Regions from separate parts of the Paenibacillus sp. FSL R5-0928 genome, predicted to be linked through region 3. Evidence: a T-box and tRNA genes for the amino acid it is inferred to sense, from the RefSeq annotation. Region 3 holds a T-box; the other regions hold tRNA genes.
What was found. The T-box of region 3 lies ahead of metG (methionine--tRNA ligase). A T-box ahead of a tRNA ligase gene usually reads a tRNA of that ligase, here a tRNA-Met.

Region 1 (10,331 bases), 2.0 Mb from region 3:
ATAGGAATAGATGAGCTGCAATAATAAGCACGATAACGATAATAAGACCGGTATGAATACGGGTGCCCGAGACCATTTTACTCAGCAGTGCCGTTTTCTCGAATTTGTAGGATACATTGGCAAAAGCTTTAGCATCACGTAGATGATAGTTCAGTAGGAATAGCCCTACTCCGAACAAAATATTATTGAACATTAAGGATGTAACCAACTCATTAGCATTCCATTTTGCCTTCAGAATACCAGGTATTGCCGAGAGCAACGCTCCTACAATTGAACCTGCAGCAATAGCTACCATCGGATGCAGCCAGCCGTCCAACGTTAAATGAATAGCCAATACGGAAGTTACAACACCGGAGAAATAGAAAATCCCTTCAGCTCCCAGGTTGAACATATTTGCTCGAAACAACAAGGATACTGCCAACCCAGTGAACATGAGCGGAATCGCCATCTCAATCACATTACCAATATGACCTTTACTGGATAACGGCTCTAATAGGAATATACCAATCGTCTTCACAGGCTGATTACTGACCAAAGAGATGATCAGAAAGGCAATAGCGAGTGCAATAACGATTACCGCCGATGTCCGAATGTACTCAAAATATTTAACTTTAAACATGATTTACGGCCCTCCCGATGTGCTCCTCGTCCTGTCGATGAATCCCCAGCATATAAAGACCTAATTCTTCCTCACTAACCTTAGATGGCTCCTCGAAAAAGGCAACAATCTTACCCTCGTACATTACTAACAGACTATCGCTGATCTCCAAGATCTCATTCAAATCTGCCGACACTAGCAAAATCGCGCAATCGTCTGAACGTAATTCCAACAACTTTTGATGTATGAACTGGGCTGCGCCTATATCCACACCCCGTGTCGGCTGTTCTGCAATAAGCAGCTGCGGTTCAGTCGAACACTCTCTAGCTACGACTACCTTCTGCATGTTACCACCTGACAACATTCCTATGGGCTGAGAAGGTCCTGAACAGCGGACTTTAAATTCCTCTACAAGGGATACTGCTAGCTTGGCAATTCGTGAGCCATTCAAAAAAAGACCTTTATTCATTGCTTTTGTACGATACTGAGTAGATAGCAGATTATCAGCTATACTTGCCTCACTAGCGATCCCTTGCCGCATCCGATCCTCCGGTATATAGGAAACGCCTAGCTTACGAATATCCAAAATATCCGATTCACGGATATCCTTTCCCTTCACTAGTACAGAGCCCTGACTTGAGACACCTCTCAAGCTACCTGTAAGAGCTTCAATGAGCTGTGTCTGCCCGTTGCCTTCTACACCAGCAATCCCAACGATCTGCCCACCACGTACCGCAAAATTGATATCCGACAATAATGCTTTGCCATCTGCATCATTCACACTGAGTCCCTGCACCGTTAGTACTGGCTCACTAACAGCCAGAATCTCTTTGTCATATTTCAGCACGACGTCTCTGCCGACCATTAGTCGCGAGATTTCCTGTTCTGTCACATCCTGTGTTTGAAAAACACCTTCACTACGGCCGCTGCGCATAATCGTAATTCTGTCGCAAATCGCTTTGACTTCCTTTAATTTGTGCGAAATAAAAACTATCGTATGACCCTGTTCCCTTAATTGCTTAAGCTCGCGGAACAATTCCTCTGTTTCCTGTGGAGTCAACACCGCAGTCGGCTCATCAAGCACCAGAATTTTCGCACCACGCAGCAGCGCCTTAAGAATCTCAACCTTTTGCTTCATCCCAACTGTAAGATCCTCTACTTTTGCTTTAGGATCCACGGCCAGATTGTATTTCCTTGCGGTCTCTTCCGTCATGCGCACAGCCTCGGCATAATTAATGCCAACTCCTCTGCGCGGCTCCATACCCAGCACCATATTCTCTGCCACCGTAAAAGAAGGTACCAACATGAAATGCTGATGGACCATGCCGATGCCTCTATCAATGGCGTCCTGAGCGGATTGCAGCTTTACTTTTTCACCCTTGATATAGATCTCGCCTTCACTTGGCTCTTCCATGCCGAACATAATCTTCATTAAAGTCGATTTACCAGCACCGTTCTCACCTGCAATCGCATGTATTTCTCCCTCACGTAAAGAAAAATGCACGTCTTTATTTGCAACGACGCCATTGGGATATACCTTGGTAATTCCCCGCATTTCCAGCAGAGCTTTGTACATAGGTCTCAACGCCTTTCAACTTGGAGGTCTGCAAAAATATACAGCTGGAATTCCCCTGACTAGAAGAATCTCCAACTGTAGGTTTAACTCTATAGAGCTGATCTTAAGATTTAAAGCTTAAGGCTTAACTGCGTTACGAATAGCTTCTACCTCTGCGGTTTCCATCCCCATCGCATTATCCACTTTAATTTCTTTATTGATCAGCTTTTGCTTCACTTCTTCAGCCTTGGCCTGAAGATCAGCCGGGAATACATTTTTATAAATATCATTCTCAGCAATACCTACACCATCATCTACAAAGCTCAACACATCACGTTTGCCCATTTCTAGCGTACCCTCTTGCAATCTCTTCACTGCACCTAGAATAGCCGTATCAATCTTTTTAATAGATGAAGTAACGATTAGATTTGCTTTTTCACTATCCGTATCGTTAATCAACATTGCCTGATCGGAGTCTACACCGATTGCATATTTTTTCTTCTCTTTAGCTGCGTCAAAGATCCCAAGACCTGTACCCCCAGCCACGTTAAAAATAACATCCACACCGGAGTTATATTGAATTAGAGACAGCTCCTTACCTTTTGCCGGGTTAACAAAATCACCAGCGTACGACACAGCCACTTTTACATCAGGATCAACGTACTGAGCACCTTGAATGTAGCCGACCAAGAAAGCATTAATCCCCGGAATATCCATACCGCCCACAAACCCAATCACATTCTCAGGGGTAGCATTCGGCATATCCGATTGTGTAGCTAATGCTGCTACGGCACCTGCCAAGAAAGATACTTCATTTGTCGCATAAGACATGTTGTACATGTTATCTGGTGCTTCATCGATGTCGGTATCATAATTAATGAATTTTTTGTCTGGATACAATTCTGCCGTTGCATTAAACATCTCTGTAATTTCAGAACCGCCAGAAATAATTACATCCCAATCCTCGGAAGCGATATCGTTAAATGTAGGCTCCCATTTCGTTTTATCAACGCCCATTTCAACAACCTTTGTTACTGCACCTAGTTCATCCTTAACCTTTTGCAAGCCGTTATTAGCGGAATCAAAAAATGATTTATCCCCAAGTGTCCCCGGAATCAGCAATACAACCTTGAGTTTATCCCCTGAACCTTTTTCTCCACCCTCAGCAGCGTTTGATCCAGTATTCGCAGAAGAACCGTTATTGGACGTGTTATTCCCACATGCTGTGACCAGAACCATCACCATTAATAACAACAAAGAAAGAACTTTTTTATTCATTACTCTATTCCACCCCTAATTTTAGTTGGTTAGTAATCCGGCAGAATCCCCATCTTCACCCATTGTATAATTCACGGTTCAAATGGAAATTCTCTTTTTTCCAAATAAAGTATCATTAAAAGTAATAAATTTAACGTTTAGGCTCAAAAATAGCAATAAAAATACCATTATTATTAATAATCCGCTTTATTTCCGAACGAGATGGCCAGTCAGGTTGCGAACTTTCGGATTTATTGATACGATCATAACAAATATTATTAAAAATAATTATATGATTTCGGTCATAGTTTTGTACGATTCGGCTAAAACATAAGTATTGGAGGATCATCATGGATCGTGTTCTATATATTGTAAGTGCCACACATGAGCTAAATACTTATATCCCTCCACACCAGCATGAATGCTACGAACTGGTCTATTATTTACAGGGGGTAGGGACAACCAATGTTGGCCCACGAAGTTACCATTTTCGCTCCTCTTCTTTCGCGCTTGTGCCACCCAATCATAAACATGACGAGCACCACCGTGAGGATGCAAATGTATTATTTGTAGGCTTCCACTCGGAACACCCTAATATGAGTAATCTGCTCGGCGTATATGAAGATGATAAAGATCAAACCGTTCTTCAAATCCTGCTGCGAATGAAAGCAGAGTTTACACGCAAGCAAGACGGATTCTCTGAGCTTCTAAACCTACAAATGAGCGAGATTACCGTCCATCTTATGAGGCTTCTTAGTGCCTCTGGATATCAATCCCCATCAGAAGATCGAGTACAATATGTCCTTAATTATATGAATGAGCATTATCGCCATAAATTGTCCGTCGAAACACTATCAGAAATGTCCGGATATAGCTACGATCGTTTTCGCCATCTATTTAAAGAACGTTTCGGGTCCTCACCCCTGCGGTATTTGCTGTTAAAACGCCTGGAGTATGCAAAATCTCTATTACGTCATACTCAGATGCAAATCTCTGAAGTATCTGCTGCTGCAGGTTTTGTGAACGATGCCCAATTCTGCAATATGTTTAAACGAGAAATAGGTCATACCCCGCGAGCATTCCGCATTAATAATCAATCAGGTTAATCACTAATCAGATTAAAAAAAGCCGTTGAAATAGAGAAACTCCTCTATTCAACGGCTTAATCCTGTAAAACTAAGAACATAAAGAAAAAAGGTTAGTAAGATTGCTTATAAAAGCATTCTTACTAACCTTTTTAAGATACCGGCGAGAGGACTCGAACCTCCACGGTTTCCCACTCGATTTTGAGTCGAGCGCGTCTGCCATTCCGCCACGCCGGCACATATGAACTAAATGGAGGCGCCACCCAGATTTGAACTGGGGATAAAGCTTTTGCAGAGCTTTGCCTTACCACTTGGCTATGGCGCCATGTAAATTTTGGAGCGGACGACGGGAATCGAACCCGCGACCCTCGCCTTGGCAAGGCGATGCTCTACCGCTGAGCCACGTCCGCATAAAATGGCTGGGGATATAGGATTCGAACCTATGAGTGACGGAGTCAAAGTCCGTTGCCTTACCGCTTGGCTAATCCCCAATAACATTTTAAAGTAAAATGGGGCGACTGATGGGTCTCGAACCCACGAATGCCGGAACCACAATCCGGTGCGTTAACCCCTTCGCCACAGTCGCCATATTAAGTTGATATTGTTGCCATTATTCATTTTTAAAGAAAATGGGGCGGCCGATGGGTCTCGAACCCACGAATGCCGGAACCACAATCCGGTGCGTTAACCCCTTCGCCACGGCCGCCATATTAAACTTTAGAAAGAACTTGGCAGGGGCAGCAGGAATTGAACCCACACCAACGGTTTTGGAGACCGTTGTTCTACCTTTAAACTATGCCCCTAAAAACTGGTGGAGGATGATGGATTCGAACCACCGAACACTTACGTGAGCAGATTTACAGTCTGATGCGTTTGGCCACTTCGCTAATCCTCCAAGGATGGTGCCGGCGAGAGGACTTGAACCCCCAACCTACTGATTACAAGTCAGTTGCTCTACCAATTGAGCTACACCGGCATGGCACTCATTCTTTTGTGATGATAAATGGTGGCTCGGGACGGAATCGAACCGCCGACACGAGGATTTTCAGTCCTCTGCTCTACCGACTGAGCTACCGAGCCATGATGAAAATGGCGGAACCGACGGGATTCGAACCCGCGATCTCCTGCGTGACAGGCAGGCATGTTAGGCCAACTACACCACGGTTCCAAAAGATATAATTGCTTAAGTTAATTGGTTGCGGGGGCAGGATTTGAACCTGCGGCCTTCGGGTTATGAGCCCGACGAGCTACCGGGCTGCTCCACCCCGCGTCAGTAAAAATATGTTATGGTGGAGGCTGAGGGGATCGAACCCCCGACCCTCTGCTTGTAAGGCAGATGCTCTCCCAGCTGAGCTAAGCCTCCATAAACAACAATTGTTATTGTACCAAAGTCCACTAGGATAAATCAAGTGAAAATTTGGTGACCCGTATGGGATTCGAACCCATGTTACCTCCGTGAAAGGGAGGTGTCTTAACCCCTTGACCAACGGGCCATACTAATTAAAAATTTGTGGCGGAGAGAGAGGGATTCGAACCCTCGAGACGCTTGTGGCGCCTACACGATTTCCAATCGTGCTCCTTCGGCCAAACTCGGACACCTCTCCATATGGCTCCCCGAACAGGACTCGAACCTGTGACAACTCGATTAACAGTCGAGTGCTCTACCAACTGAGCTATCAGGGAATATTCATACCAAGCTTAATCGCCTGAAAACTGAATCCGAAACGAATCTGCATTCTAAGTATAGGATAAGCCCTCGACCGATTAGTATTGGTCAGCTCCATGCATTGCTGCACTTCCACCTCCAACCTATCTACCTCGTCGTCTTCAAGGGGTCTTACTAATTGGGAAATCTCATCTTGAGGGGGGCTTCACGCTTAGATGCTTTCAGCGCTTATCCCGTCCGTACGTAGCTACCCAGCCATGCTCCTGGCGGAACAACTGGTGCACCAGCGGTACGTCCATCCCGGTCCTCTCGTACTAAGGACAGCTCCTCTCAAATTTCCTGCGCCCACGACAGATAGGGACCGAACTGTCTCACGACGTTCTGAACCCAGCTCGCGTACCGCTTTAATGGGCGAACAGCCCAACCCTTGGGACCTACTTCAGCCCCAGGATGCGATGAGCCGACATCGAGGTGCCAAACCTCCCCGTCGATGTGGACTCTTGGGGGAGATAAGCCTGTTATCCCCAGGGTAGCTTTTATCCGTTGAGCGATGGCCCTTCCATGCGGTACCACCGGATCACTAAGTCCGACTTTCGTCCCTGCTCGACTTGTAGGTCTCGCAGTCAAGCTCCCTTATGCCTTTGCACTCTGCGAATGATTTCCAACCATTCTGAGGGAACCTTGGAACGCCTCCGTTACTCTTTAGGAGGCGACCGCCCCAGTCAAACTGCCCGCCTGACACGGTCCCCGTACCCGATAAGGGTACTAGGTTAGAACCTAGATACGATCAGGGTGGTATCCCAACGGCGCCTCCACCGAAGCTTGCGCTCCGATTTCTACGGCTCCCACCTATCCTGTACAGATCGTACCCAAATTCAATATCAAGCTGCAGTAAAGCTCCATGGGGTCTTTCCGTCTTGTCGCGGGTAACCTGCATCTTCACAGGTATTAAAATTTCACCGGATCTCTCGTTGAGACAGCGCCCAAGTCGTTACGCCATTCGTGCGGGTCAGAATTTACCTGACAAGGAATTTCGCTACCTTAGGACCGTTATAGTTACGGCCGCCGTTTACTGGGGCTTCGGTTCATAGCTTCGGGTTACCCCTAACCACTCCCCTTAACCTTCCAGCACCGGGCAGGCGTCAGCCCGTATACTTCGCCTTGCGGCTTCGCACAGACCTGTGTTTTTGCTAAACAGTCGCTTGGGCCTTTTCACTGCGGCCCCCTCGTGCTATTCACACTACCGGGGCACCCCTTCTCCCGAAGTTACGGGGTCATTTTGCCGAGTTCCTTAACGAGAGTTCTTCCGCGCGCCTTAGAATTCTCTTCTCGCCTACCTGTGTCGGTTTGCGGTACGGGCACCTTCTCCTGGCTAGAGGCTTTTCTTGGCAGTGTGAGATCATGACCTTCGCTACTATAATTTTCGCTCCCCATCACAGCCCAGCCTTAATGATGTGCGGATTTGCCTACACATCAGCCTCACTGCTTAGACGGACATCCATCAGTCCGCGTCACTACCCTCCTGCGTCACCCCATCGCTCATAGCGGATTACGGTGGTACAGTAATTTCAAACTGTTGTCCTTCGACTACGCCTTTCGGCCTCGCCTTAGGTCCCGACTTACCCTGAGCGGACGAGCCTTCCTCAGGAAACCTTGGGCTTTCGGCGGATCAGATTCTCACTGATCTTTTCGTTACTCATACCGGCATTCTCACTTGTGTAGTGTCCAGCGCTCTTTTCAGTACACCTTCAACCCCTACACAACGCTCCCCTACCCCAGATACATAGTATCTAGCCATAGCTTCGGTGGTGTGTTTAGCCCCGTTACATTTTCGGCGCAGAGTCACTCGACCAGTGAGCTATTACGCACTCTTTCAATGGTGGCTGCTTCTAAGCCAACATCCTGGTTGTCTGTGCAACTCCACATCCTTTCCCACTTAACACACACTTGGGGACCTTAGCTGATGGTCTGGGCTGTTTCCCTTTTGACAATGGATCTTAGCACTCACTGTCTGACTCCCGGCAATAAGTATATGGCATTCGGAGTTTGACTGAGCTTGGTAATCCTTGCGGACCCCGCACCCAATCAGTGCTCTACCTCCACTACTCTTATACCGAGGCTAGCCCTAAAGCTATTTCGGGGAGAACCAGCTATCTCCGAGTTCGATTGGAATTTCTCCGCTACCCCCACCTCATCCCCGCACTTTTCAACGTACGTGGGTTCGGGCCTCCAGTGCGTGTTACCGCACCTTCACCCTGGACAGGGGTAGATCACACGGTTTCGGGTCTACGTCCACATACTAAATCGCCCTATTCAGACTCGCTTTCGCTGCGGCTCCACCTTCTCGGCTTAACCTTGCATGTTAAACGTAACTCGCCGGTTCATTCTACAAAAGGCACGCCATCACCCATAGATCGGGCTCTGACTTTTTGTAAGCACACGGTTTCAGGTTCTATTTCACTCCCCTTCCGGGGTGCTTTTCACCTTTCCCTCACGGTACTGTTTCACTATCGGTCGCCAGGTAGTATTTAGCCTTAGCAGATGGTCCTGCTGGATTCATACGGGGTTTCACGTGCCCCGCACTACTCGGGATCCGTCTCGGAGAGAACACAGTTTAGGTTACAGGGCTTTTACCTCTATCGCGGGCCTTTCCAGACCTCTTCACCTACCATATTCCTTTGTAACTCCATGTGAGACGTCCCACAACCCCTAAGAGCAAGCTCTTAGGTTTAGGCTGTTCCGCGTTCGCTCGCCGCTACTGACGGAATCACTATTGTTTTCTCTTCCTCAGGGTACTTAGATGTTTCAGTTCCCCTGGTCTGCCTCTACACACCCTATGTATTCAGGTATGAGTAACTGCGAATTACCACAGCTGGGTTTCCCCATTCGGACACCCCCGGATCAAAGCTTGCTTACAGCTCCCCGAGGCAGTTTCGTTGTTCGCCACGTCCTTCGTCGGCTCCTGGCGCCTAGGCATCCTCCGTGTGCTCTTATTAGCTTAACCTTGATTCTTCCGAAGAAAAATCTCACTAATAACATTTACTTGTTTGCACAAGTTGCTAAAAGATGTTCTAAAACGCAAATTCGTTTCGGTATCCAGTTTTCAAGGATCAAGTCTTACTTGAGAGCTTAAACTCTCAAAACTGAGCAACGAGTGAGTAACAGGCCTAAACCTGAGTTTTGGAAGCTAAGCTTCCGATTTGAATGTCCTCATTGCAGAGAACGATTCTCCATAGAAAGGAGGTGATCCAGCCGCACCTTCCGATACGGCTACCTTGTTACGACTTCACCCCAATCATCTACCCCACCTTCGGCGGCTGGCTCCCTTGCGGGTTACCCCACCGACTTCGGGTGTTGTAAACTCTCGTGGTGTGACGGGCGGTGTGTACAAGACCCGGGAACGTATTCACCGCGGCATGCTGATCCGCGATTACTAGCAATTCCGACTTCATGCAGGCGAGTTGCAGCCTGCAATCCGAACTGAGACCGGCTTTGATGGGATTGGCTCCACCTCGCGGCTTCGCTTCCCGTTGTACCGGCCATTGTAGTACGTGTGTAGCCCAGGTCATAAGGGGCATGATGATTTGACGTCATCCCCACCTTCCTCCGGTTTGTCACCGGCAGTCACTCTAGAGTGCCCAGCATTACCTGCTGGCAACTAAAGTTAAGGGTTGCGCTCGTTGCGGGACTTAACCCAACATCTCACGACACGAGCTGACGACAACCATGCACCACCTGTCTCCTCTGTCCCGAAGGCCGCTGCTATCTCTAGCAGATTCAGAGGGATGTCAAGACCTGGTAAGGTTCTTCGCGTTGCTTCGAATTAAACCACATACTCCACTGCTTGTGCGGGTCCCCGTCAATTCCTTTGAGTTTCAGTCTTGCGACCGTACTCCCCAGGCGGAGTGCTTACTGTGTTAACTTCGGCACCAAGGGTATCGAAACCCCTAACACCTAGCACTCATCGTTTACGGCGTGGACTACCAGGGTATCTAATCCTGTTTGCTCCCCACGCTTTCGCGCCTCAGCGTCAGTTACAGCCCAGAAAGTCGCCTTCGCCACTGGTGTTCCTCCACATATCTACGCATTTCACCGCTACACGTGGAATTCCACTTTCCTCTTCTGTACTCAAGCCACCCAGTTTCCAGTGCGACCTCAGGTTGAGCCCAA
Region 2 (10,331 bases), 3.3 Mb from region 3:
CCGCCACTCCACCAAATCAGGTTGCAGTACTTTCAGCGCTTCCGCTTCCTGCTTCAGCTCAGACAAGGTCGCTCCAATTAGCGGAACACATATCTTAGGGATTCCTTCGCCGATGATCACATTTTTAACGGTTACTGTTCTGCTCATTATTTAAGCTCCTTATCCTATCTTATCTAGTATAGATCTTGAGTATCCTGTACTGTCTATTCTACAGCGAATTACGTTTTAGAAACTGCTCTACCTCGGACAACTGCGGCAATGAAGGGATCGCCCCTTCTTTCCCTACAGCCAATGCACCTACAGCATTAGCGAAGCTCACAGCTTCCTCCAAAGTCTTTCCTAAGACCAGCTGCTGGGCTAATGCGCCATTAAATGAGTCACCGGCAGCAACTGTATCTACCGCCTTTACCGGGAAGCCTGGAACAGCCTTGGCACCTTCAGCATTCACAATCAGGGCACCTTTTGAACCCAAGGTTACGATAACGTTCTGTACTCCTTTTTGCAGCAAAATACGGGCTGCCTGCTCAGCAGTCTCTGCGCTATCCACAGTCATTCCGGACAAAATCCCGGCTTCTGTCTCATTAGGTGTCAGGTAAGATACCTGAGCCAGCATCTCATCCTTTAGCACTCTAGCTGGTGCAGGATTAAGGATGACCGGAATCCTCTTACGATGGGCAATCGCAATCGCCTGCTCACTCATCGCCAGATCCATTTCAAGCTGCAGCACAATGATCTTAGCCTGGCTAATCACAGCCTCCAATGCCTGAATATCCTCTACCGTAAGCTCAATATTCGCTCCAGGTACCACGATAATCCGATTTTCTCCATCTTCTTCAATAACGATCGAAGCGACTCCTGTTGCCTGATGTTCACTTACAGAAATATGCTCTATATGAATGCCTTCATTCCTGATAATCTCCAGCATTTCGCTACCAAAGGTATCTTTTCCAACTCTTCCGATCATACTAACCTCTGCACCCAGACGTGCTGCGGCAACGGCCTGATTTGCCCCTTTTCCGCCAGGAGATAGAGCAAAGGCTTGTCCAATTAGGGTTTCTCCAGCATCCGGTGACCGGTTTGTACGTACTACCATGTCCATATTCAAGCTTCCAATCACAACTATATCCAACTTAGACACCACCATTAATTATTTCTTCAATCTCTTTATCTTAGGGGCTTCTGTCCACTTTATCAATCAATTCCGCTCAATTGGATTCAAAATGGTGGTTTTCACCAAATTGACGTTATGCTTTTATTCATCGAGTGTGCTAGAATAGTGGTGCAATCGCTTCCACAATGATTGCTGCACTATTTTGAGCAAACGTTTGCACCTGAGATAATGCCCGCAGCTTCACTGCAATTCAATCTAATCCGTGATTAGGAGGCTTATCAAGTGAACGAACAAAAATTACCGTCAGTCGCTTATTTTAGTATGGAGTACGGGCTGCATTCCGATTTCAAAATGTATGCCGGAGGTCTGGGCATTCTTGCCGGAGACTACATTAAGGGTGCAAAAGATATCAACGCCCCTATCATCCCTATTGGGCTGAAGTGGAAACAAGGTTACACGGACCAAAAGATTGATGCAAACGGCAATCCGTACGACTCCTATCACAATTATGTTTATGAGTTTCTTGAAGATACAGGGGTTAAGGTAACTGTTAAAGTCCGAAAAACCGATGTGGTATGCAAAGTATGGAAAACTGATTATTTTGGCAACAGCACATTGTATTTACTGGATACAGATATACCCGAGAATAATGATGCCTGGATCACAGGCCAATTGTATGGTTGGTTCGGCGAAGAACGGATCGCACAAGAGATCGTGCTTGGGATTGGTGGAGTCAAGGCTATGCGTGCGCTGCAAATCCCTATTGATGTCTATCACTTCAATGAGGGTCATGCGGCTCTAGCGGCTATCGAGCTAATCCGTGAAAAAATGTCCGGAGGCCATACCTTCGAAGAAGCTTGGAAAGCGACTCGCGAAGAAGTAGTATTCACTACCCACACACCAATCAAAGAAGGCAACGAAACCCATCCTCTCGACCGACTTGAGTATATGAGTGCGTTCAACGGCTTAACCCGTGACCAGATAGAGCGGATCGGCGGCGAGCCATTTAATATGACGGTTGCAGGTCTAAGGCTGTCACGTATCTCCAACGCAGTTGCCCAGCTACACGCCGATACGGCTAATAAAATGTGGAAGGAAGTAGCCGGAAGATCAGAAATTATAGGCATTACTAATGCCATCCATACTCCTACCTGGGTAGATGAAAGAATGACGCAAGCCTACGAACAAGATGGCGACTTATGGGCAGTGCATAAAGAAATCAAGGGAGAACTGATCCAGTTCATCAAAGAACGTTCCGGCATTAGCTTAAATGCTGACAATCTACTCATTGGCTTCTCACGCAGAGCAGCTCCATATAAACGAAGCGACCTGATCTTCTCGCAGCCAGAAATTATCGAACCTTATCTGGAGTCTGGAAAGATACAAATTGTATTCTCCGGCAAAGCGCACCCACTCGATGATAACGGTAAAAAAATCGTCAGCAACCTAGTAGCGATGATGAAAAAGTATCCAAAGAGTGTGGTGTTCCTCGAGAATTACGATATGACGATTGGCGCCCAGCTGACGCGCGGTGCCGATATTTGGCTCAACAATCCACGTAGACCATTGGAAGCCAGCGGCACCTCCGGGATGAAAGCAGCTATGAACGGTGTATTGAACTGTTCTATTCTGGATGGCTGGTGGCCGGAAGCCTGCATCGATGGTGAGAATGGCTGGCAGATTGGAGACGGCTTCGAAACTACAGACTTTGAGGTGCTGGATAAGCATGATAGTGATGCACTGTACGACACCTTATTGAAACGTGTGCTCCCAACCTTTTACGAGAATCGTAAACAATGGGTGCAAATGATGAAAAAGAGTATCGAAACCACCCGTACGGAGTTTGCCACCAAAAGAATGCTAGATGAATATTACAACAGAATGTACATTAAAGCCTAAGTACAAGAACCGAATATCTTCTATATCAAAAAATGCAGCGCACCCCTCCAGTGATGGTAGGGATGCGCTGTTTCTTTTTTAATTCTGCTAAGCAATTAATCACTTTGTCTATCATATATATCTGAATGTGCCAAAGATGTTATGACGATTCCCACATATTGTAATGTGTCAATTATTTAAAAAGTGTTGCAATTTCTTTAAAAAACATTAATATAGAACTTATACTAAATCTAAAATCAAATCTCATGAGGTGATTCTATTAATGAGCTCCAATAATAATAATCTTAGAACCAGCTGGGGTGCTCCAGTTGGCGACAATCAGAATTCAATGACAGCCGGTGACCGCGGTCCCACTTTGCTGCAAGATGTCCATCTGCTTGAGAAATTAGCCCACTTTAACAGAGAACGTGTTCCTGAACGTGTCGTTCATGCTAAAGGTGCTGGCGCTCACGGGTATTTTGAAGTTACAAAAGATCTGACCCAATACACAAAAGCTAACTTTTTGTCTGAAGTAGGCAAACGTACACCGTTGTTCATTCGTTTTTCTACTGTAGCTGGTGAATTAGGTTCTGCTGATACCGTACGCGACCCTCGTGGTTTTGCCGTGAAGTTCTATACTGAAGAAGGAAACTATGATCTCGTAGGTAACAATACGCCTGTATTCTTCGTTCGTGATGCGATTAAATTCCCGGACTTTATTCATACACAGAAACGTGATCCACAGACACATCTGAAGAACCCGAATGCTGTATGGGACTTCTGGTCTTTATCGCCTGAATCTCTGCATCAGGTAACGATTTTGATGTCGGATCGCGGAATTCCAGCTACGCTGAGACATATGCATGGGTTTGGTAGCCATACCTTCAAGTGGGTAAATGCCGAGGGTAATACAGTCTGGGTGAAATACCATTTCAAAACAGAACAAGGCATTAAGAATCTAGATGCAGACCTTGCTTCCAAAATCGCTGGGGAAAACCCGGATTATCATACAGAAGACTTGTTCAATGCTATTGATAAAGGAGATTTCCCTGCTTGGAAGCTCTACGTGCAAATTATGCCGATCGAGGATGCGAAGACTTACCGTTTTGATCCATTTGATGTAACAAAGGTCTGGTCACAAAAAGATTATCCGTTAATCGAGGTTGGCCGTATGGTATTGGATCGCAATCCGGAGAACTACTTCGCTGAAGTAGAACAAGTCACATTCTCTCCCGGCTCTTTCGTTCCTGGTATTGAAGCTTCGCCGGATAAATTGCTACAAGGCCGTCTGTTCGCGTATGGTGATGCACACCGCCACCGGGTTGGCCCTAACCACAACAGCCTGCCTATCAACCGTCCAAAAGTAGAAGTGAAGAACTATCAACGTGATGGTGGCATGGCCTTGGGCAACAATGGCGGTTCCGGAGCCTATTACGAGCCTAACAGCTTAGGGGGACCAAAAGAATCACCGCAGCATAAGACATCGCCGTTCGAAGTCTCCGGATATGCGGATAGTGTCGCCTACAATAGTGACGATCACTATACACAACCAGGTGACTTGTACCGTCTAATGTCTGAAGAAGAACGTACCCGTCTAGTTCAAAACATCGTTGGCGCTATGACTCCTGTTGAAAGTAACGATATCAAACGTCGCCAGATTGAACATTTCTTTAAGGCTGATCCAGACTTGGGACAGCGTATCGCATCCGGTTTGGGTCTATCCGTACCAGACGGAATGTAAGACTGTAAATGCACTTATAAACTAAAGAGGACCTTTGCCCGTAGATGGGAAAGGTCCTCTTTTTACTAATTAGCTGAAAACATAATAAATGATGACAATCACAACGCACAGCGTAGAGACAATGGATAGACATGAAAAAAACGTGTTCCAGTTATTGCCTTTCATTTGTCTTATACACGACCAGTATAGTGGTTCTTTGGTGCTCTGCCCCATCACGTGATGATTTAACTACCGAACCGTAACAGATATTCACAATCTGTTCCTCCCGTAGTCCTGCCAGGAACTCATTAGCTTTATTCTCTGCATAAGAATTATCAGCATCTACAAACTCTTTAACTTGAATCATCCTGATCTCCTCCTTTAATAAATTAAGTAGTTATTTTATAGTTCTGGAATCTATATGTGAACTCAACGAAATGTACATGGCGTATCACTCCCCAGGTAACAATTAATGTAAAAATATCTTCAAAATACAGTATAGGCATTTCGCAGTTTTCTACGAAATGCCTATGCATCAGCCTATCATAGCACCCAAGTATGTAATAGTCAAAGGTTTTCATTACAATATTTAGAAGGTTTTAATTCCCCTTTTAAAATGGATTGGATTTACAAATAGAAGCTGGTATACTGATCAGAAGGTCTCCATTGGGGGACCTCTATTTGTATAGGAGGGATTTTAAGATGGCAACACACCATAACAAGTTTACAAGGAATGTGCTACTTAGAGGGGGTGAAATCTACTATGAACCATAGTCTTATCTATGAAGGCTCACGGACACAGCTGCTTCAGCAGCTTATCTATTTTGATGAAGAAAAAATCGCATTTCTAAATCAATACTTTCCGGTACGAAGCAAGGATAGAAGCAATGCTGAAACGCTGTTGTCCCGTTATTGCTCTGAGCTGGAACAATTACTAACTGAGTTTAATGGTGAAGATTTAAATTCTCAGGTCTTTATCGGAAGCCAGTTGCAGCTTCGTTACTTGGACGATAATACTACAGATATCTATACCATCGTATTTCCTAACCAAGCAGAACCTAATGATAACAAGATTTCTATGTTGTCACCTATAGGCATGCAGTTGCTGCTGGCTGAGCTCGGCAGTACTTGTCAGCTAGCGATTCCTTCAGGTCAACTAGAGGTGAAGATCGAAAGTATTAAGTTCGTGAATAATGGTGAGGTAGGCGTTCTTATATAAGGACGATCCCTTATAAACCCACTACAGCAGCGTCCCTTTCCTATATTAAGGAGGGGGGCGTTTCTATTATTTAAGTCTCCGTAAGATATGTCCAATTCCCTTTAACACAGGTCCCTCCCTAAATAAAAATCTCTAGTCTCTATTGTATCCATACATGCTTAGTTACACAAAAAAACACCCGCCTAATACCGGCAGGTGTTTCTCATTATAAGCGGGTGATGGGAATCGAACCCACGCTATCAGCTTGGAAGGCTGAAGTTCTACCATTGAACTACACCCGCAAAGGTATAAAATCGGGATGACACGATTTGAACATGCGACCCCCTGGTCCCAAACCAGGTGCTCTACCAAGCTGAGCTACATCCCGTTAACAATACTATAACTGCTTAGTAATAAAAATGGCGCGCCCTGAGAGATTCGAACTCCCGGCCTTTTGATTCGTAGTCAAACGCTCTATCCAGCTGAGCTAAGGGCGCAAAATCTATATGGAGCGGACGACGGGAATCGAACCCGCGACCCTCGCCTTGGCAAGGCGATGCTCTACCGCTGAGCCACGTCCGCAAAAACATGGTGCGCGTGAAGGGACTCGAACCCCCACGTCGTGAAACGCCAGATCCTAAGTCTGGTGCGTCTGCCAATTCCGCCACACGCGCACACTTTAAAGAAAATGGTGAGCCATGAAGGACTCGAACCTTCGACACCCTGATTAAAAGTCAGGTGCTCTACCAACTGAGCTAATGGCTCTCATAAATGGCTGGGGATATAGGATTTGAACCTATGCATGACGGAGTCAAAGTCCGTTGCCTTACCGCTTGGCTAATCCCCAATAATAATTAACTAAATGGCGGAACCGACGGGATTCGAACCCGCGATCTCCTGCGTGACAGGCAGGCATGTTAGGCCAACTACACCACGGTTCCATAGACATAATGCATAAGTGTAAATTGGTTGCGGGGGCAGGATTTGAACCTGCGGCCTTCGGGTTATGAGCCCGACGAGCTACCGGGCTGCTCCACCCCGCGTCATTAATAAGTATATACTATTCATTTTCACCATACCAGCTTATCCCTAAACATAATGTATAAGAGTAAATTGGTTGCGGGGGCAGGACTTGAACCTGCGACCTTCGGGTTATGAGCCCGACGAGCTACCGGGCTGCTCCACCCCGCGTCAGTGAGAATATTATGGTGGAGGCTGAGGGGATCGAACCCCCGACCCTCTGCTTGTAAGGCAGATGCTCTCCCAGCTGAGCTAAGCCTCCATGATATGACCCGTATGGGATTCGAACCCATGTTACCTCCGTGAAAGGGAGGTGTCTTAACCCCTTGACCAACGGGCCATGCTAATAATTTTTATGGCGGAGAGAGAGGGATTCGAACCCTCGAGACGCTTGTGGCGCCTACACGATTTCCAATCGTGCTCCTTCGGCCAAACTCGGACACCTCTCCATAAATGGCTCCCCGAACAGGACTCGAACCTGTGACAACTCGATTAACAGTCGAGTGCTCTACCAACTGAGCTATCAGGGAATATGGTGGGCCTTAGTGGACTCGAACCACCGACCTCACCCTTATCAGGGGTGCGCTCTAACCAGCTGAGCTAAAGGCCCTTCTAAGACATATTAATATTAAGGGCAAAAAAAATACCACGGGTAATGTGGTTGTCCGCTTGGCGGCGTCCTACTCTCCCAGGACCCTTCGGTCCAAGTACCATCGGCGCTGGAGGGCTTAACGGTCGTGTTCGGGATGGGTACGTGTGGAACCCCTCCGCTATCGCCACCAAACGGGCATTTACAGCGTAAATGCTCAGGCTTAATCGCCTGAAAACTGAATCCGAAACGAATCTGCATTCTAAGTATAGGATAAGCCCTCGACCGATTAGTATTGGTCAGCTCCATGCATTGCTGCACTTCCACCTCCAACCTATCTACCTCGTCGTCTTCAAGGGGTCTTACTAATTGGGAAATCTCATCTTGAGGGGGGCTTCACGCTTAGATGCTTTCAGCGCTTATCCCGTCCGTACGTAGCTACCCAGCCATGCTCCTGGCGGAACAACTGGTGCACCAGCGGTACGTCCATCCCGGTCCTCTCGTACTAAGGACAGCTCCTCTCAAATTTCCTGCGCCCACGACAGATAGGGACCGAACTGTCTCACGACGTTCTGAACCCAGCTCGCGTACCGCTTTAATGGGCGAACAGCCCAACCCTTGGGACCTACTTCAGCCCCAGGATGCGATGAGCCGACATCGAGGTGCCAAACCTCCCCGTCGATGTGGACTCTTGGGGGAGATAAGCCTGTTATCCCCAGGGTAGCTTTTATCCGTTGAGCGATGGCCCTTCCATGCGGTACCACCGGATCACTAAGTCCGACTTTCGTCCCTGCTCGACTTGTAGGTCTCGCAGTCAAGCTCCCTTATGCCTTTGCACTCTGCGAATGATTTCCAACCATTCTGAGGGAACCTTGGAACGCCTCCGTTACTCTTTAGGAGGCGACCGCCCCAGTCAAACTGCCCGCCTGACACGGTCCCCGTACCCGGTAAGGGTACTAGGTTAGAACCTAGATACGATCAGGGTGGTATCCCAACGGCGCCTCCACCGAAGCTTGCGCTCCGATTTCTACGGCTCCCACCTATCCTGTACAGATCGTACCCAAATTCAATATCAAGCTGCAGTAAAGCTCCATGGGGTCTTTCCGTCTTGTCGCGGGTAACCTGCATCTTCACAGGTATTAAAATTTCACCGGATCTCTCGTTGAGACAGCGCCCAAGTCGTTACGCCATTCGTGCGGGTCAGAATTTACCTGACAAGGAATTTCGCTACCTTAGGACCGTTATAGTTACGGCCGCCGTTTACTGGGGCTTCGGTTCATAGCTTCGGGTTACCCCTAACCACTCCCCTTAACCTTCCAGCACCGGGCAGGCGTCAGCCCGTATACTTCGCCTTGCGGCTTCGCACAGACCTGTGTTTTTGCTAAACAGTCGCTTGGGCCTTTTCACTGCGGCCCCCTCGTGCTATTCACACTACCGGGGCACCCCTTCTCCCGAAGTTACGGGGTCATTTTGCCGAGTTCCTTAACGAGAGTTCTTCCGCGCGCCTTAGAATTCTCTTCTCGCCTACCTGTGTCGGTTTGCGGTACGGGCACCTTCTCCTGGCTAGAGGCTTTTCTTGGCAGTGTGAGATCATGACCTTCGCTACTATAATTTTCGCTCCCCATCACAGCCCAGCCTTATCGATGTGCGGATTTGCCTACACATCAGCCTCACTGCTTAGACGGACATCCATCAGTCCGCGTCACTACCCTCCTGCGTCACCCCATCGCTCATAGCGGATTACGGTGGTACAGTAATTTCAAACTGTTGTCCTTCGACTACGCCTTTCGGCCTCGCCTTAGGTCCCGACTTACCCTGAGCGGACGAGCCTTCCTCAGGAAACCTTGGGCTTTCGGCGGATCAGATTCTCACTGATCTTTTCGTTACTCATACCGGCATTCTCACTTGTGTAGTGTCCAGCGCTCTTTTCAGTACACCTTCAACCCCTACACAACGCTCCCCTACCCCAGATACATAGTATCTAGCCATAGCTTCGGTGGTGTGTTTAGCCCCGTTACATTTTCGGCGCAGAGTCACTCGACCAGTGAGCTATTACGCACTCTTTCAATGGTGGCTGCTTCTAAGCCAACATCCTGGTTGTCTGTGCAACTCCACATCCTTTCCCACTTAACACACACTTGGGGACCTTAGCTGATGGTCTGGGCTGTTTCCCTTTTGACAATGGATCTTAGCACTCACTGTCTGACTCCCGGCAATAAGTATATGGCATTCGGAGTTTGACTGAGCTTGGTAATCCTTGCGGACCCCGCACCCAATCAGTGCTCTACCTCCACTACTCTTATACCGAGGCTAGCCCTAAAGCTATTTCGGGGAGAACCAGCTATCTCCGAGTTCGATTGGAATTTCTCCGCTACCCCCACCTCATCCCCGCACTTTTCAACGTACGTGGGTTCGGGCCTCCAGTGCGTGTTACCGCACCTTCACCCTGGACAGGGGTAGATCACACGGTTTCGGGTCTACGTCCACATACTAAATCGCCCTATTCAGACTCGCTTTCGCTGCGGCTCCACCTTCTCGGCTTAACCTTGCATGTTAAACGTAACTCGCCGGTTCATTCTACAAAAGGCACGCCATCACCCATAGATCGGGCTCTGACTTTTTGTAAGCACACGGTTTCAGGTTCTATTTCACTCCCCTTCCGGGGTGCTTTTCACCTTTCCCTCACGGTACTGTTTCACTATCGGTCGCCAGGTAGTATTTAGCCTTAGCAGATGGTCCTGCTGGATTCATACGGGGTTTCACGTGCCCCGCACTACTCGGGATCCGTCTCGGAGAGAATACAGTTTAGGTTACA
Region 3 (10,331 bases):
CTTTGCTGACGATGTGATAGCTACTTTGGAACGCTAAGCAAACGAATTTCTAAGCATTCTACACTGGAACAGAAGCAATCTACCTTTGGCGATGGCTGCCATTGCAACGTATTGGACCGAGGCGCCCTTATTTCACAAAATCATGCCTTTTTCCACTTCCTTCGGACTCAGATACAGCTATTGTGCCATTTCTGCTCCTTTTTGCTGCAAAATCAGCCGAATAAGTGCTATGCAGTCCGTTACTTTGAAATAAGGCGCCAAAAACACTATTTAGCTGCAATACGGTCCGCAAGGGTAAACAAACTACTTTGCTGACGATGTGATAGCTACTTTGGAACGCTAAGCAAATTACTTTGGGGACGGTGAGATAACTAACTTTGGAACGCTATCCAAACTACTTTGGGGACGCTGAGTTAGCTCCTTTGGAACGTTAAGCAAAATACTTTGGGGACGCTAAGCTAACTACTTTGGAACGCTAAGCAATCGAATTTCTAAGCATTCTACTCCGGAACAGAAGCAATCTACCTTTGGCGATGGCTGCCCTTGCAACGTATTGGACCGAGGCGCCCTTATTTCGCAAAATCCCACCCTTTTCCACTCCGTTCGGACTCAGATGCAGCTATTGTGCCATATCCGCTCCTTTTTGCTGCAAAATCAGCCGAATAAGTGCTATGCAGTCCGTTACTTTGGGGAAAGGCGCCAAAAACACAATTTAGCTGCAATACGGTCCGCAACAGTAAGGTAAGGTAAGGTAAGGTAAGGTAAGGTAAGGTAAGCCAAGCTAACTATCCACCCAACAAAAAGAGCATTCCCCCCAAATTCGGGATTGAATGCTCTTTTTTTAAATGCAAAGTCTACGCTGATGCGAACTGACTGTTATATAATCTGGCGTAATATCCACCGCTGGCTAGGAGTTGATCATGCGTACCACTCTCCACAATGTCTCCGTCCTTCATGAAAAGAATGAGATCCGATTCTCGAATCGTTGACAAACGGTGGGCAATTACAAAGCTGGTCCGGCCTGCGATCATTTTTAGAAAAGCCTTCTGAATCCGTACCTCAGTCAGCGTATCAATACTGCTGGTGGCTTCATCCAAAATGAGCATAGGTGGATCTACGAGCATCACTCGTGCTATGGTTAGCAGCTGCTTTTGTCCTTGCGACAAATTATCTCCTGAGCCACTGATCTTCGTATCATATCCCTCAGGCAGGCGTTTAATGAAGCTATGAGCATTAGCAGCCTTTGCAGCAGCGATGACCTCTTCTTCGGTAGCCTCAGGTTTGCCGTAGGCAATATTTTCTCTAATTGTGCCGCCAAACAGCCAAGTGTCCTGCAACACCATCCCGAAATTACGCCGCAGACTGTCACGGGTAATCGTCTTGATATCCACGCCGTCAATCTTGATGGAACCCCTATCCACATCATAAAAACGCATAAGCAGATTAACCAGTGTCGTCTTCCCCGCTCCCGTCTGCCCTACAATTGCAACCCGGGTACCTGGTTTCACTTCCAGACTGAAATCATTAATCAGAGGACGTTCAGGATTATAAGCAAAGGATACTTTTTCAAAGGTAATCGTTCCTTGACTTGTATTCATAATTTTGGCGTCTGTTGCATCAGCTGGTTCTGGCGATAGGTCTAGAATGGCGAAAATTCGCTGCGCTGATGCTGTTGCCGATTGAAGCTGCGTAATCACACCTGTAATTTCATTAAACGGCTTAGCAAACAAGTTGGAGAAGATCAGAAAGCTGGACAAATCCCCTACCGTCACAAACCCGCGAATCACCATAACACTTCCGATCATCGCGATAACAGAGAAGGTAATATTATTTACTAACCGTGTTGTCGGATTGGACAAGGAACCGTAAAATTGTGATTTCACGCCAGTCTGGTACAAAGTCTCGTTTCGTTCTTCAAACTGGGTCAGTGCACGGTCTTCATAATGATAAGCAGTGACCACTTTTTGTCCGCCGATCATTTCCTCCACGTATCCGTTGAGACCGCCCAGAATTTTAGCCTGCTCCTTAAACATCTTCTGGGAGCGCATCGTAATGAATCTTGCCACAAAAAATGTAACGGGTGCTGACAGAAGAACAACTAAGGTCATTAAAGGACTAATGTACAACATGAGTGCAATTGCCCCCACGATGGTGATGATCCCCGTGAGCAGTGTTGAGAAGCCTTGCAGCAGTCCATCAGAGACCGCATCCATGTCATTAACAAACCGGCTGATGCTGTCCCCTTGCGGGTGGTTATCATGAAATTTTAACGGCAAAACATTTAATTTATCAAAAAGCTCCCGCCGTAAGTCATATACAGTCCGGTAGGCAATTCGATTAGTCAGGTAGGTAAGAAGCCATCCGAAAAAGCTGCCGACAATATACACCCCTGCCAGAATCAAAAGCAGTCTAAGTACGGCGTCAAAATCAACCTCTCCCGGCCCGATCATAAAATCGATGGCGCTGCCGATAAGCAACGGGCCAATTAGACTGGCAATCACACTGAGTATTGCGCAGATTACTGCACCTATAGCTATTTTTTTATAATGCCCTGTGTATACAATAAGTCTTTTCCAAATGTTGTTTTTGTTCATTGGCCCGACTCCTCACTTGATAGCTGGGACAGGCAGATTTCTTTATACTCTTCACAACCCCGCATCAGCTCCTCATGGGTTCCGACACCGGCGATCCGCCCTTCCTCAAATACCATTATTTTATCCGCTTGTCTTACAGTGCTTACCCTCTGCGAGACAAGGAGCACGGTCATTTCCTGGCTGCTCTCTTTGAGAGCCTTACGAAGTGCCGCATCTGTGGAGAAATCCAGCGCACTGGAGGAGTCATCCAAAATAAGAATCGATGGCTTACCTACTACTGCACGAGCTATGGTTAAGCGCTGCTTTTGTCCACCGGATAAATTTAATCCACCACGAGATACTTGCGTATTCAAGCCTTCGGGTAATTTACGTATAAACTCCTCCGCTTGAGCGATAGAGGCTGCCTGCATGATTTCTTCCTCAGTTGCATCTTCCTTACCCCAACGTATATTCTCAGCGATTGTTCCTGTAAACAACACAGCTTTTTGCGGTACAATCCCTATTTTCTCACGAAGCTGGTGCAGCTTGTAATCTCTGACATCCACACCATCCACTTTCACTTCACCTTGCACCACATCATAAAAACGAGGGATCAAATTCACAAAAGTAGACTTACCTGAACCCGTACTGCCAATCAGGCCCACAGTCTCTCCGCGATTAATTACTAAAGATATATCCTCTAATGCCGATTCACCTGTCGTATTATACCCAAAGGATACGTGATCGAATTGTATAGCAGGGGCAGCAGGGGCAGGTTCTGCAATCAATGCATTTCCTTCCTCGGACACGGATACCTTAACACCAAGCACTTCATTCACACGATTCGCTGAGGATGAGGCTTTTGTAAAAATAATAACCAAGTTGGAGACCACTATCAGCGCCAGCAAGATCTGAGTGATGTAATTGATGAAGGCAATGATCTCCCCTTGAGACAATCGGCCCCCATCGATATGAATTCCGCCTACCCACAAAATAGCTATGATCGCCGCATTTACTACAAGTGTAGTCATCGGCCCAAGCAAAGCAGAAATCCGCGAAACCCGGATCGCCGTAGTAGTCAAATCATCAGATGAGGCATCAAAACGTTCTTTTTCTGTACGTCTTTTGGCAAAAGCACGAATCACTCGAATCCCCGATAAATTCTCACTCAGTACGAGCGCAAGGGCATCCAGCTTCTGCTGGTATTTTCGGTACAAAGGAGCACTGCGGGTGATAATAAAATATAAAATAATGCCAAAAACCGGTGTTGCCGCTATTAGAATCAGCGATAATCTAAAATCCAAAATCATGGACATTAGGATAGCCCCGATGCAGATAAACGGTGCACGAATAACTAGACGAATCAGCATGGCCACAGCAATTTGCAGCTGGTTTACGTCATTGGTAATCCGATTAATCAGTGTAGGCGTACCTAAGGTATCCAGTTCAGCATACGACAAGGATGTAATATGTCTAAACATCTTATTGCGTAGTGTCGTACCGAATCCCTGTGAAGCCCGGGCTGCATAATATTGGCATACCATGGAGCAGCCGAAGCCAAGCAGTGACATCAGCACCATTAGGCCACCCATGCGGTAAACATAGGCGCTGTCATGATTGCCAACCCCGTTGTTGATGATCAATGCGACAATGGTAGGCAAAATCAGCTCCAGAATCGCTTCCATCAGTTTGAAGATCGGTCCAATGATCGCTTCTTTTTTGTACGGCTTTAAATATACTGCAATTTTGAACAAATTTATCCACACCCAACATAAGAAGTATTTAACCACTTGAAATATGTATAAGAACAGTTATGATTATGGCATATCTACTCACATATTAATAATATTGGATTCGTATCGCTCCCATACGATTAGCATATCTCAAGTTCGGAGGATTTTTATATGGATATTAGACAGCTTAAATATTTTATGGCGATAGCTGAGGAAGGACAGATCACATCTGCAGCCAAAAAACTGCAAATGGCCCAGCCTCCGCTGAGCCAGCAGCTAAAGCTCCTGGAGGAAGAACTCGGTGTAAAGCTAGTGGAACGAGGTCCACGCAGCGTGCAGCTCACTGAAGCTGGAGCCATTTTGCGGGACCGTGCCCAACAAATTCTGGAGCTGGCAGATTCCACTGCCCGTGAGCTCACTGATTTTGTCAAAGGTTTAAAAGGAACCCTAGCCATTGGTACAGTTTCTTCCTCTGGAGCTACGTTGCTTCAAGATCGGCTATGTGAATTTCACAAAACCTATAAAGGTGTGAAGTTTGAGATTCATGAAGGAAATACCTTTAGAATCATTGACCTCTTGAATAAAGGCATTGTCGAAGTCGGAATTGTAAGGACACCCTTTAATGGTACAAATTTAGAGTGTCTTTACACACAAGCTGAACCTATGATTGCCGTAATGACACCTGAGTATGACTGGAAAACGGATGAAAACTTTATTGAGATCGGTGAGCTAAAGGATAAGCCGCTTATTATCTACCGCCGTTTTGAGCAGCTTATCCGGGAAACATGTCTTGAGAACGGCTTTGATCCGCTGATTTTCTGCATGAATGATGATGCTAGAACAACACTGCTCTGGGCAAACGCTGGTCTTGGCATCGGAATCATTCCCAAATCCGCTTTCGAATTAACGAGTAACAGTAATTTGATCTATAAAGAAATCAGTAGTGAATCACTACGCACGCGGGTCGCCGCCGTCTGGATTAAGGATAAATACTTGTCATCATTGGCTTCAAAGTTTATTGAGAGTTTCAAGAATGGATAATACCAGCTCTATTTATTCACTTGTTGTTGAACGAGCCTATCCTCTTCTTCTTTAATACGGTTAATATTAATTCGTTCAAACAATAATTGTAAATCAGTAACCTGTTGGTAAGGGGGTACCGAGCAAGGCTGCCAATTCGGTAGTTCTAACGACAGGAACCCCCTGATCTTGTCACAAGAGAACGGCAGAAACGGATGTAACAAATTCGCTAGGTTCGCAATAATCTGCACACATGTGTATATTGCAGAATCACAAGAAACCTGATCCTCTTTTATCTGTATCCATGGTTTTTGCAGGTCGAAATACTGGTTTGCCTTGCGCACATAAGAAAAAATATACTCCAGCGCATCTTTTAGATTCCCAGCCTCAATAAGCCGCCCTGATTCGAGATACAAGAGGTCAATGTTGTCATTCCACCCCTTATCCAATTGCCCATTCGGCACTTTCCCTTCATAAAACTTATCTACAAAAGCCAATGAACGATTCACAAAGTTACCAAATGCTCCAAGCAGCTCTCCATTATGGCTATAAATAAACTCTCTCCAGGAAAAATCCGTGTCCCGCTTCTCGGGTCCATTAGCAATTAAGAAATAACGAATAGAATCTGGCTGATACCGCTCTAAAATATCAGGTACCCAGACCGCCCAGTTTCGGCTAGTGGAGAACTTCTGCCCTTCAAGGGTTAAATATTCGCTAGATATAATCCTGTCCGGTAAATGCAGACCTCCAGCTCCTAATAACACAGCCGGCCATATTAAAGTGTGAAAAGGAATATTGTCTTTACCATGCACATAATAAGCAGTAATCTCCCCTTTTTCCTCTAACCAAAAATCCTCCCAGCTTCCTCCGGACTGTGCAACCCACTGCTTACTGGCTGATAAATAACCACTTACCGCCTCAATCCAAACATAAATCTTTTTATCTTCAAATCCAGCCACAGGAACATCTACACCCCAAGACAAGTCTCTTGTTACCGCGCGGTCCTGCAGCTCTTCTTGTAAATAACGTTTGGTCAGTTTTATAGCGTTATCTCTCCAAAATTGTGCTTCCTTTACATATTCCGTTAATTCAGACTGAAAATTAGATAAGCTAAGATAATAATGTTCTGTCGGCCTTTCTGATGGTGTATTACCACATAATTTGCATACTCTGTCTAACAAATCGGCAGGATCTAGAATCGTAGAACAATAATCACATTGATCCCCTCGCGCCCGCTGGCCACATACCGGACAAGTCCCTTCCACATATCTGTCTGGCAAAAAGCGCTGATCCACCTCGCAGTAACATTGCGCAATGGTTTTTTTATATAAATGACCATTCTCTAGTAGCTTTGTAAACAACTCTTGCACGACCTTATGATGCTGCTGTTGATCCGTTCGAGTATATAGATCATAACTAAATCCCAGCTGTTCAAAACACTTCAGAAACTCTTCATGATATCTGCTTGCAAAAGCTCCGGGCGTAATCCCTTCATTCGCAGCCTGAACCGCTACGGGTGTTCCATGGCAATCACTGCCTGATACATATAATACGTTATCCCCTTTGGAGCGAAAATATCGTGCCAGCACATCCCCAGGCAACACACTTGATAATCTCCCAAGATGTAAAGATCCATTCGCATACGGCCAAGCGCCACCTATAAACACATTACTCATTAACCTTTTCCTCCTTTTTTAGACAACAAAAAAACTCCCATCCACAAAGGACGAGAGTTCTACTCACGTGTTACCACCTAATTTTATAAATGCCTCATGACATTTACCTCTTCAGGTACGACGTTAATTAACGTTTATACCCTAGCACTGTAACGGATGCAGGTTCCGGCGCAGCCTACAACCCATAAGGTTTCGATGCGCAGCTCTGAGACCATATTCCCAAGGGTTTTCTTTACTCCTTTTCAGCGACCGGAGCTCTCTGTTGAAAGAATTGCCGTGGTACTCTTTCTCTTCTTTGCTTTTACATATTCAAGTTAGAGAAAATAATACTCAATTTGTTGTTTATTGTCAATGTGAAAAATCAAGCTCACTGTAACTTTTCCAGTTAATCTCCGTCTTTTATATAAATACGTTACAAGGAGGTTCCTCAGTGAAAAAGGTAAATTTGCTTACACTCTCTTTTCTTTTACTAGGAGGAGTATGGGGTTGTTCCGATAATAAAGTTAATTCTCTTCCCAAAAGTGAACCCTATACTTCCAAAGAAGCCATCAGTAGAGGGGATATTGTTTCTTGGGAAAAAGTGTACAACCTAGATAAATTCGAGAAATTTATAACTAATCTCTCCAGCAAAAAAGCAGACAATATACGCGTTACAAGTTACACAGATGAAGGCGATCCTATATTTAAGGATTTGAAATTTGACGGTAACGTGATTAATTATAGCTATGATACCTCTAATGATGCATTCGGTGGAAGCAACACAGGAGTCAGAACCGATACCTGCTCCGAAGTGACGAGTAAAAAAAGCACACAAGGTGAAATTATCTATTCGATCAGCGGTTGCACAAATAATGACTCTGAAATTGATTACTACTTTTTCGCACAACAAAATGAAATGCTGAAATAAAAAAGACCACCCAATCATAATACAATTGGATGGTCTCTGTACTTCATATTATTTCATGATTTTGCAAATATCATTGGTGAATTGAACAGGATCACTAACCTGTAGACCTTCGATCAACAGCGCTTGGTTGTACAGCAGGTTCGTGTATAAACCGAGCTTTTCTTTGTCGTTCTCTGCTGCCGCCTTCAAGGACTGGAATACTTCGTGATGGATGTTGATTTCAAGTACCTTATCCGCTTGCACCTCTTGGCCATTCGGCATCGATTTCAGAATTTTCTCCATCTCGATCGTCAGCTCACCTTCTGCAGAGAGACATACCGGATGAGTCTTTAAACGTTTGGAAGCTTTAACATTTTTCACTTTGCCGGACAGGATGTCCTTCATCGCTTCAAAAAGCTCCTTGTTTTCGTTCTCTTCCGCTTCTGTTGGCTTGTCCGCTTCGTCGGCTTCGATCCCCAGATCTCCGCTGGATACGGATTTAAATTCTTTTTCCTTATAAGACTGAATCATCTTGATCGCAAATTCATCAATATCATCAGTGAAGTAGAGAATTTCATACCCTTTATCCGATACAAGCTCGGTTTGCGGGAGCTTCTCGATTCTGTCGATCGACTCTCCGGAAGCATAGTAGATATACTTCTGATCTTCTGGCATTCTTGAGACGTATTCGTCCAGCGTAACCAGCTTCTTCTCCTTGGAGGAGTAGAACATTAGTAAATCTTGAAGGGTGTCTTTGTGCATCCCATAATCGTTATAAACACCAAACTTAAGCTGTCTGCCAAAAGCATTATAGAACTGCTCATATTTCTCTCTTTCATCCTTCAGCAGGCTTTGCAGTTGGCTTTTCACTTTATTCTTAATGTTCTTAGCGATCAGAGTCAGCTGACGGTCATGCTGGAGCATCTCTCTGGAAATGTTCAAGGAAAGATCCTCTGAGTCCACCATACCTTTTACAAAACTGAAGTAATCAGGCAGCAGATCCGCACATTTGTTCATGATCAACACACCGTTGGAATAGAGCTCAAGACCTTTTTCATATTCCTTTGTGTAATAGTCAAACGGTGTATTTTCTGGGATGAACAAAATCGCATTGTACACTACAGCACCATCAGCACTGATATGAATATGTTTAAGCGGCTTATCGAAGCCGTAACGTTTCTCTGCATAGAAGTTATCGTAATCTTCTGTAGTCAGCTCGCTTTTATTCTTGCGCCAGATTGGCACCATGCTGTTTACGGTTTGTTCTTGAACAACTTCTTCGAACTCGTTCTCCGTGCCTTCTTTTGGCTTTTGTTCCTTCACGTCCATTTTGATTGGGAAACGGATGAAGTCGGAGTATTTTTTAATGATGGATTTCAGGCGATATTCTTCCAAATATTCATCATATTGATCTTCTTCAGTATTCTCTTTAATCTTCAAAATCACATCAGTGCCGACAGAATCCTTCTCAACAGTCTCGATGGTATAGCCGTCAGCGCCCTTAGACTCCCATTTAAAGGCCTCGTCGCTGCCTAATGCCTTACTGATCACTATAACGTCATCAGCCACCATAAACGCAGCGTAGAAGCCCACCCCGAACTGTCCGATGATGTTGTGGCCATCTTTAGCTTCGTTCTCTTTCTTAAAAGCAAGAGATCCACTCTTCGCGATTGTACCTAAGTTATTCTCCAGCTCCTCTTGTGTCATCCCGATACCTGTATCGGAAATCGTCAAGGTTCTGTTCGCCTTATCGGCGGTCACTTTAATATAATAATCCTCTTTATTGAAGACCAGGCCTTCATCAGCTAAGGCTTTGTAATAGATCTTATCAATCGCATCACTTGCATTGGAAATCAGTTCACGCAGGAAAATTTCCCGTTGAGTATAAATGGAGTTAATCATCATTTCCAGCAATCTTTTCGATTCGGCTTTAAACTCTTTTTTGGCCATGAATAAATAAATCTCCTTTCAAAATAACCTTATTATTCATCATTCCGTGATTAGCACTCTTCTTAGATGAGTGCTAATTCTTCTTTTTATATAACATAAACTCATTTTCAATGTCAAATTTTTTGGCTACTTTCATATGAAAATATAACCATTTACAATTCCCTTGCAATCCTATTGATTGTATGATTTAAATAGATTAGATACATAATTTCCAAATAAAGGTTTATCCATTTCGGATTTGGGAGGTCTTTAAATGAATGAACAAGCAATGTCCGCTTTAAATTCCACAATAATAAGCCCCGTAAAGAACTTAATTGGCAGTGTATTCATTCCCGTACATGATATTGAAAAATCCCGTCGCTGGTATTGCCAAGTCCTGGGGCTTCCAGAGACAGATTGTAAGATCATGAACGGTCATTTATGCCCGCTGCCTATGCAGGGAAACACTGGAATCATACTGGATACCATGCCGTTGTGGGGCGGCTTAGAACCT

Region 1: it encodes a tRNA-Met, which carries the amino acid that the T-box ahead of metG (methionine--tRNA ligase) is inferred to sense. The anticodon was not compared.
Region 2: it encodes a tRNA-Met, which carries the amino acid that the T-box ahead of metG (methionine--tRNA ligase) is inferred to sense. The anticodon was not compared.

The regions. Positions count from the first base shown of each region.
Region 1 is NZ_CP150225.1:6,210,280-6,220,610, forward strand. It holds gene MKZ16_RS27995 (ABC transporter permease) at 1-619, opposite strand, end outside; gene MKZ16_RS28000 (ABC transporter ATP-binding protein) at 612-2,174, opposite strand; gene MKZ16_RS28005 (BMP family ABC transporter substrate-binding protein) at 2,292-3,431, opposite strand; gene MKZ16_RS28010 (AraC family transcriptional regulator) at 3,761-4,516, shown strand; tRNA gene MKZ16_RS28015 (tRNA-Leu) at 4,654-4,732, opposite strand; tRNA gene MKZ16_RS28020 (tRNA-Cys) at 4,747-4,820, opposite strand; tRNA gene MKZ16_RS28025 (tRNA-Gly) at 4,831-4,905, opposite strand; tRNA gene MKZ16_RS28030 (tRNA-Gln) at 4,912-4,986, opposite strand; tRNA gene MKZ16_RS28035 (tRNA-His) at 5,006-5,081, opposite strand; tRNA gene MKZ16_RS28040 (tRNA-His) at 5,126-5,201, opposite strand; tRNA gene MKZ16_RS28045 (tRNA-Trp) at 5,225-5,298, opposite strand; tRNA gene MKZ16_RS28050 (tRNA-Tyr) at 5,305-5,390, opposite strand; tRNA gene MKZ16_RS28055 (tRNA-Thr) at 5,396-5,471, opposite strand; tRNA gene MKZ16_RS28060 (tRNA-Phe) at 5,500-5,575, opposite strand; tRNA gene MKZ16_RS28065 (tRNA-Asp) at 5,586-5,663, opposite strand; tRNA gene MKZ16_RS28070 (tRNA-Met) at 5,689-5,765, opposite strand; tRNA gene MKZ16_RS28075 (tRNA-Val) at 5,783-5,858, opposite strand; tRNA gene MKZ16_RS28080 (tRNA-Glu) at 5,914-5,988, opposite strand; tRNA gene MKZ16_RS28085 (tRNA-Ser) at 6,007-6,099, opposite strand; tRNA gene MKZ16_RS28090 (tRNA-Asn) at 6,103-6,178, opposite strand; rRNA gene MKZ16_RS28095 (23S ribosomal RNA) at 6,240-9,165, opposite strand; rRNA gene MKZ16_RS28100 (16S ribosomal RNA) at 9,398-10,331, opposite strand, start outside.
Region 2 is NZ_CP150225.1:979,482-989,812, reverse strand. It holds gene aroD (type I 3-dehydroquinate dehydratase) at 1-147, opposite strand, end outside; gene rbsK (ribokinase) at 209-1,138, opposite strand; gene glgP (alpha-glucan family phosphorylase) at 1,394-3,010, shown strand; gene katA (catalase KatA) at 3,273-4,730, shown strand; gene MKZ16_RS04275 (sporulation protein Cse60) at 4,882-5,076, opposite strand; gene MKZ16_RS04270 (GreA/GreB family elongation factor) at 5,473-5,928, shown strand; tRNA gene MKZ16_RS04265 (tRNA-Gly) at 6,139-6,209, opposite strand; tRNA gene MKZ16_RS04260 (tRNA-Pro) at 6,222-6,295, opposite strand; tRNA gene MKZ16_RS04255 (tRNA-Arg) at 6,328-6,404, opposite strand; tRNA gene MKZ16_RS04250 (tRNA-Gly) at 6,415-6,489, opposite strand; tRNA gene MKZ16_RS04245 (tRNA-Leu) at 6,497-6,581, opposite strand; tRNA gene MKZ16_RS04240 (tRNA-Lys) at 6,597-6,672, opposite strand; tRNA gene MKZ16_RS04235 (tRNA-Gln) at 6,680-6,754, opposite strand; tRNA gene MKZ16_RS04230 (tRNA-Asp) at 6,771-6,848, opposite strand; tRNA gene MKZ16_RS04225 (tRNA-Met) at 6,874-6,950, opposite strand; tRNA gene MKZ16_RS04220 (tRNA-Met) at 7,022-7,098, opposite strand; tRNA gene MKZ16_RS04215 (tRNA-Val) at 7,114-7,189, opposite strand; tRNA gene MKZ16_RS04210 (tRNA-Glu) at 7,196-7,267, opposite strand; tRNA gene MKZ16_RS04205 (tRNA-Ser) at 7,284-7,376, opposite strand; tRNA gene MKZ16_RS04200 (tRNA-Asn) at 7,382-7,457, opposite strand; tRNA gene MKZ16_RS04195 (tRNA-Ile) at 7,461-7,537, opposite strand; rRNA gene rrf (5S ribosomal RNA) at 7,595-7,711, opposite strand; rRNA gene MKZ16_RS04185 (23S ribosomal RNA) at 7,786-10,331, opposite strand, start outside.
Region 3 is NZ_CP150225.1:4,251,351-4,261,681, forward strand. It holds gene MKZ16_RS19000 (ABC transporter ATP-binding protein) at 855-2,594, opposite strand; gene MKZ16_RS19005 (ABC transporter ATP-binding protein) at 2,591-4,327, opposite strand; gene MKZ16_RS19010 (LysR family transcriptional regulator) at 4,478-5,347, shown strand; gene metG (methionine--tRNA ligase) at 5,356-7,002, opposite strand; T-box leader at 7,046-7,307, opposite strand; gene MKZ16_RS19020 (DUF4362 domain-containing protein) at 7,433-7,909, shown strand; gene htpG (molecular chaperone HtpG) at 7,958-9,838, opposite strand; gene MKZ16_RS19030 (VOC family protein) at 10,092-10,331, shown strand, end outside.